2 linked regions of the Pseudosulfitobacter pseudonitzschiae genome follow. The protein of the gene in region 2 interacts with the protein of the main gene of each other region in a pairwise test. Links are inferred from orthologs where the notes say so. Each region holds a gene or a part of one and is shown on either strand. Other genes may lie near its edges.

What was found.
Region 1: the proteins of eno (region 2) and rpe interact in binary tests that used the Escherichia coli proteins (3 or more experiments, as listed by UniProt). The link is inferred for Pseudosulfitobacter pseudonitzschiae from one-to-one orthologs.

What each region holds. Positions count from the first base shown.
Region 1 is NZ_CP022415.1:286,005-289,247, forward strand. What follows is about bases 316-3,234. They hold rpe (ribulose-phosphate 3-epimerase), read right to left. Parts: upstream 2,161-3,234; coding sequence 1,471-2,160; downstream 316-1,470. Other genes in these bases: SULPSESMR1_RS01295 (class I adenylate-forming enzyme family protein), read left to right, coding at 316-1,455; SULPSESMR1_RS01305 (SDR family NAD(P)-dependent oxidoreductase), read right to left, coding at 2,262-3,234. In the rest of the region: more of SULPSESMR1_RS01295, read left to right, coding at 1-315; more of SULPSESMR1_RS01305, read right to left, coding at 3,235-3,243. UniProt on the Escherichia coli protein: Catalyzes the reversible epimerization of D-ribulose 5-phosphate to D-xylulose 5-phosphate.
Region 2 is NZ_CP022415.1:1,334,259-1,337,581, reverse strand. The notes cover bases 66-3,064. They hold eno (phosphopyruvate hydratase), read left to right. Parts: upstream 66-927; coding sequence 928-2,202; downstream 2,203-3,064. Other genes in these bases: SULPSESMR1_RS06420 (sensor histidine kinase), read right to left, coding at 2,725-3,064; SULPSESMR1_RS06425 (GNAT family N-acetyltransferase), read left to right, coding at 2,202-2,714; SULPSESMR1_RS06435 (DMT family transporter), read left to right, coding at 66-931. Also shown: more of SULPSESMR1_RS06435, read left to right, coding at 1-65; more of SULPSESMR1_RS06420, read right to left, coding at 3,065-3,323. UniProt on the Escherichia coli protein: Catalyzes the reversible conversion of 2-phosphoglycerate (2-PG) into phosphoenolpyruvate (PEP). It is essential for the degradation of carbohydrates via glycolysis.

The sequences.
Region 1 (3,243 bases), 1.0 Mb from region 2 along the record:
GCCACTCGCCCCGATGCACTGGCGTTCGAGGACAACACCGGCGTTCGCGTGACCTATGCCCAGCTGGACGCCAGTGCCGACGAGATCGGCGCGCGGTTGATCGAACTTGGCGTGGTTGCGGGTGACCGTGTTCTGATGCTGGCCGAAAACTGTGTGGCCGCTGTGGCATTGTTGTTCGGTGCTTGGAAGATCGGCGCGACCGTGGTGCCGTTCAACGCGCGCCAGACCGCAGGCGAGGTGCAAAAGATCATCGACCATGCCGAGCCGAGTGCGCTGGTCTGCACCAGTGGCGCATCGGCGGATGCAGCCGCCCACGGGGTGCGGTTCGACGCGGTGGAAGCGGTGGGGGTTTACGGCACGCTGTCTTTTGCCCCCTTGGAGGGCGGCACGTCTGACGATGCCACCGATGTGGCGATTTTGCTGTACACCACCGGCACCACCGGCACACCCAAGGGCGTGATGTTGACTCACGCCAACGTGCGTTTCGGCGGGCTGACCTCGGCCAATCTGCGCAATATGACACCGGATGATGTGATTTATGGTGTGCTGCCGTTGACCCATGTGTTTGGCATGTGTTCGGTCATGGCAGCGGCTGTCTATATCGGCGCACCCGTGCGGCTGGCGGCGCGCTTTGACGTGGCGGCGACCTATGACGCCTTGCGCGATGGGGTGACACTGTGTTCGGCAGTGCCGCAGATGCACGCGCTGTTGATGGCTTACTCGAAAAAGATGGGCTATGCGCGGCTAGAGAGCCCCAGCTTGCGCTATGTGTCATCGGGTGCCGCGCCGCTGGACCCTGCGTGGAAACGTCAGGCCGAAGCGTTCTATGGCGTCGCCTTGCAGAATGGCTATGGCATGACCGAGACCAGCGCAGGCACGGCGGCCACCACCAACGAGATCGGCGACCCTGACATTTCGGTGGGACCAGCCCTTCCGGGGGTCGAGGTGGCGCTGGATATGGACGCGCCGGGGGCAGGCGATGGCGTGGGCGAAGTCATCACGCGCGGGCCGCAGATCATGAAGGGGTACTACAAAAACCCAGAGGAGACCGCCAAGGTGCTGTCGGCGGATGGCTGGCTGCATACGGGCGATCTGGGGCGGATTGACGAAAAAGGGCACCTGCACATTGTGGGGCGGTCGAAAGAGCTGATTATTCACGGCGGGTTCAACGTCTATCCGCCCGAGGTCGAGGCGGCGCTGAACGATCACCCGCAGGTTATTCAGGCGGCGGTGATCGGCCACAAGGTCGGGGCCGATGAAAAGGTGCTGGCGTTCTGTCAGGTGGCCGACGGCTGCGATGTCAGCGTCGAAGACCTGCGCGCCTTTGCCGCCGAACGGCTGGCGGGCTACAAGCGGCCCAGCCAAATCATTCTGGCGTCGTCCCTGCCCGCGGCACCCACGGGCAAGATCCTGAAGCACAAGTTGCTTGAAACCTTTGCCGATCAGATCGGCTGAGGCGCTTTTCGGGGCTTAGGTCCAGACGCCCTCGGCGGCGGCGCGAATGGCGCGGATGTTGTCACCGTAGGGCGCGGGGTTTTGCACCGAGCCGCCTTTGAACACAGCTGAGCCTGCGACCAGCACGTCGGCACCGGCCTGCGCCACCAGCGGGGCAGTTGCGGGATCGACGCCGCCGTCGATTTCGATATGCACGGGGCGGTCACCGATCATGCTGCGCAGGGCTTTGATCTTGGCGGTCATGTCGATGAACTTTTGCCCGCCGAAACCGGGGTTCACCGTCATCACGCAAACCAGATCCACCATATCCATCAGGTCTTCGACAGCGGACGCAGGTGTGCCGGGGTTCAGCGCGACACCTGCCTTGCATCCGGCTGCGCGGATCGCCTGAAGGGTGCGGTGGATGTGTGGGCCAGCCTCGATATGGGCGGTCAACACGTCGGCACCGGCCTGCGCGAAAGCGTCGATATAGGCATCGACCGGCGAGATCATCAGATGCACGTCCATCACGCCCTTGATGTGGGGACGGATCGCCGCACAGGTGGCGGGGCCGAAGGTGATGTTGGGCACGAAGTGGCCGTCCATCACGTCGACGTGGATCCAGTCCGCGCCTTGGGCTTCGGCGGCGGCACATTCGGCACCGAAGTTGGCGAAATCGGCAGCAAGGATGGAAGGGGCGATTTTGATGGCGCGGTCGAAGGTCATGGGGCAGCCTTTGGGTTGGGGTCGGGCTGTCTATAACGGGCCGGACCGCGCGTGGAAAGTGCGGGTGCCTCCGGCGGGAGTTTATTTGGCAAGATGAAGGATCAGATGTCGTAGTAGTCGCGATACCACGCGACGAAGGCGTCGATTCCGGTTTGAACCGGGGTGGCGGGACGTTTGCCGGTCAGGGTTTCCAGCAGGGTCGCGTCGGCCCATGTGGCGGGGACATCACCGGGCTGCATGTCTTTAAAGTTTATCTGTGCCTTGGTGCCGCAGGCGGATTCGATTGCGGCGATGAAATCCATCAGTTTGACCGGCGCGCCGTTGCCGATGTTGACGATACGGTGCGGTGCTACAGGGCTGAGGCTGTCGCCCGCAACCGGATTGTCGCGTTCGGGGGCGGCGTCGATCAGGGCGCTGATCGCGGCGGTCAGATCGTCGATATAGGTAAAGTCGCGCATCATGTCGCCGTGGTTGTAGACCTCGATCGGCTGATTGTTGAGGATGGCGCGGGTGAATTTGAAGTGGGCCATGTCGGGGCGGCCCCACGGCCCGTAGACGGTGAAGAAGCGGAACATGGTTACCGGTAGATCATAAAGGTGCGCATAGCTGTGGGCCATGTTCTCGGTCGCCTTTTTGGTGGCGGCGTAGAACGACATCTGGCTGTCGACCTTGTCGGTCTCGGTATAGGGCATTTGGGTGCTGGCGCCGTAGACCGAGGAGGTGGAGGCCAGCAACATATGCGTGGGTGGAAAGGCGCGGGCGGCTTCGAGAAGTTCGAATGTGCCAACAAGGTTCGCTTCGACGTAGGAGCGCGGGTTGTCGATGGAGTAGCGCACGCCCGCTTGGGCAGCCAGGTGGATGACCGCGTCGGGGCGGTGGCTGTCGAACAGGGTGCGCAGCGTGTCGGGGGTTTCCAGCCTGTCGGTGACGGCGGTGAACCCCGCGCTTTGGTTCAGCATCGCGTGGCGGCGGGTTTTTAGCGTGACGTCGTAGTAGTCGGTCATCGCATCCAGCCCAATCACTTTCCAGCCCTGATCCAGCAGGCGGCGGGCGGTGAAATAACCGATAAAGCCGGCTGATCCG
Region 2 (3,323 bases):
GATCATGGTTCTGGCGATGCTGGGGTTTGCCATTGAAGACAGCTTTATCAAGCTGTTGTCCGAGGATTTGCCGGTTGGTCAGATTATGGGCTTGCTGGGAATCGGCGGGGCTTCCGTCTTTGCCGTGCTGGTGCGCGCGCAGGAGCGCGAGCTGTTTCCGCGTGCGGCGCTGTCCGGTCCTGTGCTGCTGCGCAATGCGGGCGAATTGCTCGGCACGCTGGGCTTTATCACGGCCATCGCGCTGATCCCGCTGTCAACCGCCTCGGCAATTTTGCAAGCGACCCCGCTGGTGGTCACGCTGGGCGCGGCGCTGTTTCTGGGCGATCCGGTGGGCTGGCGGCGTTGGACCGCGATCCTTGTGGGCTTTGCCGGTGTGATGCTGGTGATCCGTCCGGGGTTGGACGGATTTGACATATTGTCGTTGTTTGCATTGCAGGGGGTTATCGGTCTGGCCATCCGCGATCTGGCAACGCGGCGTGTGCCTGCGACAACCTCGTCCATGCAGTTGAGTTTTCTGGCGTTTCTGACTTTGGTTCCCACCGGCGTGGTCCTGCTGGTGGTCAGCGGCACGCCTTTGGTCCGGCCCGAACCGTTACACTGGCTGCTGATGGGGGGCGCTGTGCTGTTCGGGGTTTTCTCGTACTACGGGATCGTGGCCGCCATGCGCGTGGGCGAGATCAGTTTTGTCACGCCCTTCCGCTATTCGCGGCTGGTTTTTGCATTGATCATCAGCATCTTTGCCTTTTCCGAAAGCGTGGATACGCTGACCTATGTGGGGGCGGCGATTATTGTGGCATCGGGCATCTACACCGTCTGGCGCGAACGCAGGATAGGGCGCAAAACCACAGCGGGGCCGATCACCCCCCTTCCCCTGCGCATCGACCCAAGTTATGACCCTGCCAAGCCCAGCACAAAGGACATTTCCCAATGAGCACCATTATCGACATTCACGCCCGCGAAATCCTCGACAGCCGTGGCAACCCCACCGTCGAAGTCGACGTGATACTGGAAGACGGCACAATGGGCCGCGCAGCCGTGCCATCGGGCGCATCCACTGGCGCCTATGAAGCGGTTGAAAAGCGCGATGGCGACAAGTCGCGCTATATGGGCAAGGGCGTGCTGGAAGCCTGCGCCGCTGTCAACGGCGAGATCGCCGAGGCACTGGTGGGCATTGACGCGACGGAGCAGGTCGAGATCGACGCCATCATGATCGAACTGGACGGCACCGACAACAAAAGCCGTCTGGGCGCCAATGCCATTCTGGGCGTATCGCTGGCTACGGCCAAAGCGGCGGCAGACTATTGTTCGCAGCCTTTGTACCGCTATGTGGGCGGCACCTCGGCGCGGGTTCTGCCGGTGCCGATGATGAACATCATCAACGGCGGCGAACATGCCGACAACCCGATCGACATTCAGGAATTCATGATTATGCCGGTGTCGGCCACCAGCATCCGCGACGCGGTGCGTATGGGGTCCGAAGTGTTCCACACCCTGAAAAAAGAGCTGTCCGCCGTCGGCCTGTCCACCGGCATCGGCGACGAAGGCGGCTTTGCCCCCAACATCAGCTCGTCGCGCGACGCGCTGGATTTCATTCTGAAATCCATTGAGAAAGCAGGCTACAAACCCGGCGAGGATATCTATCTGGCGCTGGATTGTGCCGCGACCGAATATTACTGCGATGGCAAATACGAACTGTCGGGCGAAGGCAAGTCGCTGACATCGGATGAAAATGTGGCCTATCTGGCGGCGCTGGTGAACGACTATCCGATCATCTCGATCGAAGACGGCATGTCCGAAGATGACTGGGACGGCTGGAAAACCCTGACCGAAGTGCTGGGCGACAAGGTGCAGCTGGTTGGCGACGATCTGTTCGTGACCAACCCTGTGCGTTTGGCCGACGGCATCGGGCGCGGCTGCGCCAATTCGATGCTGGTCAAGGTCAACCAGATCGGCACCCTGACCGAAACGCTAAAGGCGGTCGATATGGCACACCGTGCGGGATACACCAACGTGATGTCCCACCGCTCGGGCGAGACCGAGGATGCGACCATTGCTGACCTCGCCGTCGCGACCAACTGCGGCCAGATCAAGACCGGCTCGCTGGCGCGGTCCGACCGGCTGGCGAAATACAACCAGCTGATCCGCATCGAAGAAGCGCTGGGCGAAACCGCAGAATTCGCGGGCCGCAGCATCCTGCGCTGATGCCGCTGACCATCCGCCCCATCCGGTTTCCAGAGGACGCAGAGGCGCTGGCGCGCCTTTGCTGGGGTTATCGCGATCTGCTGGCGGCGCGTTGCGCCGCGACGCCGGCGATTGTGAACGCCTATTATTCCGAAGACAGCTATGCCGCGCTGATCGACGATCTGCCGCGCATCCATGCCCGTCCTGCGGGAGATATACTGCTGGCCGAACTGGATGGCCTGGCTGTGGGATGCGCGATGTACTACCCGTTGGACCTGCCCACCACCTGCGAGATCAAGCGCGTCTTTGTCGAAGACAGCGCGCGCGGGCATGGTGCAGGCAAGGCGCTGATGCGGGACGCAATGCAGCGCGCCCGCGCAGATGGTTACGACCGCATGGTGCTGGACACAATGTATCTGCTGACCGAAGCGATTGCGCTGTACGAGGCGCTTGGCTTTGCACCTTGCCCGCCGTTCTACACGCCCGAACCGGTCTTTGCACCGATCCTGCGCTTTTACGACCACCCGCTTTAGACAGAATAGCTCAGCTTGACGCCATGTGATGCACAGGGATCAAGATCGTAAACGTCGACCCCATGCCCAACTCGCTGACATAGTGGATGCTGCCGCCGTGGCGCAGCATCAGTTGTTTGGAAATGTGCATGCCCAGACCGCTGCCATAGACCTTTTTTGTGTCGGTCGCGTCAACTTGGGTAAAGCGGCCAAACACCGTTTCCTCGGATCCCGGAGGAATGCCCGCGCCCGTGTCCTTTACGACGACATAGGCCATGCCCGCATCGGCATAGAGGTTCACATCGACATAAGCGTTGGCGTGCGAAAACTTCATCGCGTTGGACAGAACATTCACGATCACCTGCCGCAAGCGGTCGGCATCGGCCCAGACCTGTACATCACCCACCTGTTTTTTGTACAGGATCTTGATGTTCTTTTCGGGTTGAAAGGTTTCCATTCCGTCAACCGCGTCCGACACAATTTCTTCCAGATCGCAGGCATCGAATTTCAACTGGAAGTCAGGGCTTTCCAGTCTTTGCGTCTCCAGCAGGTCATTGACCAGCTTGGCCAGTGTCGTCGCGCTCTTGGTGGCAAGCTCGATCAACCGGTCTGCCTGCTCTGCCGAAGTGT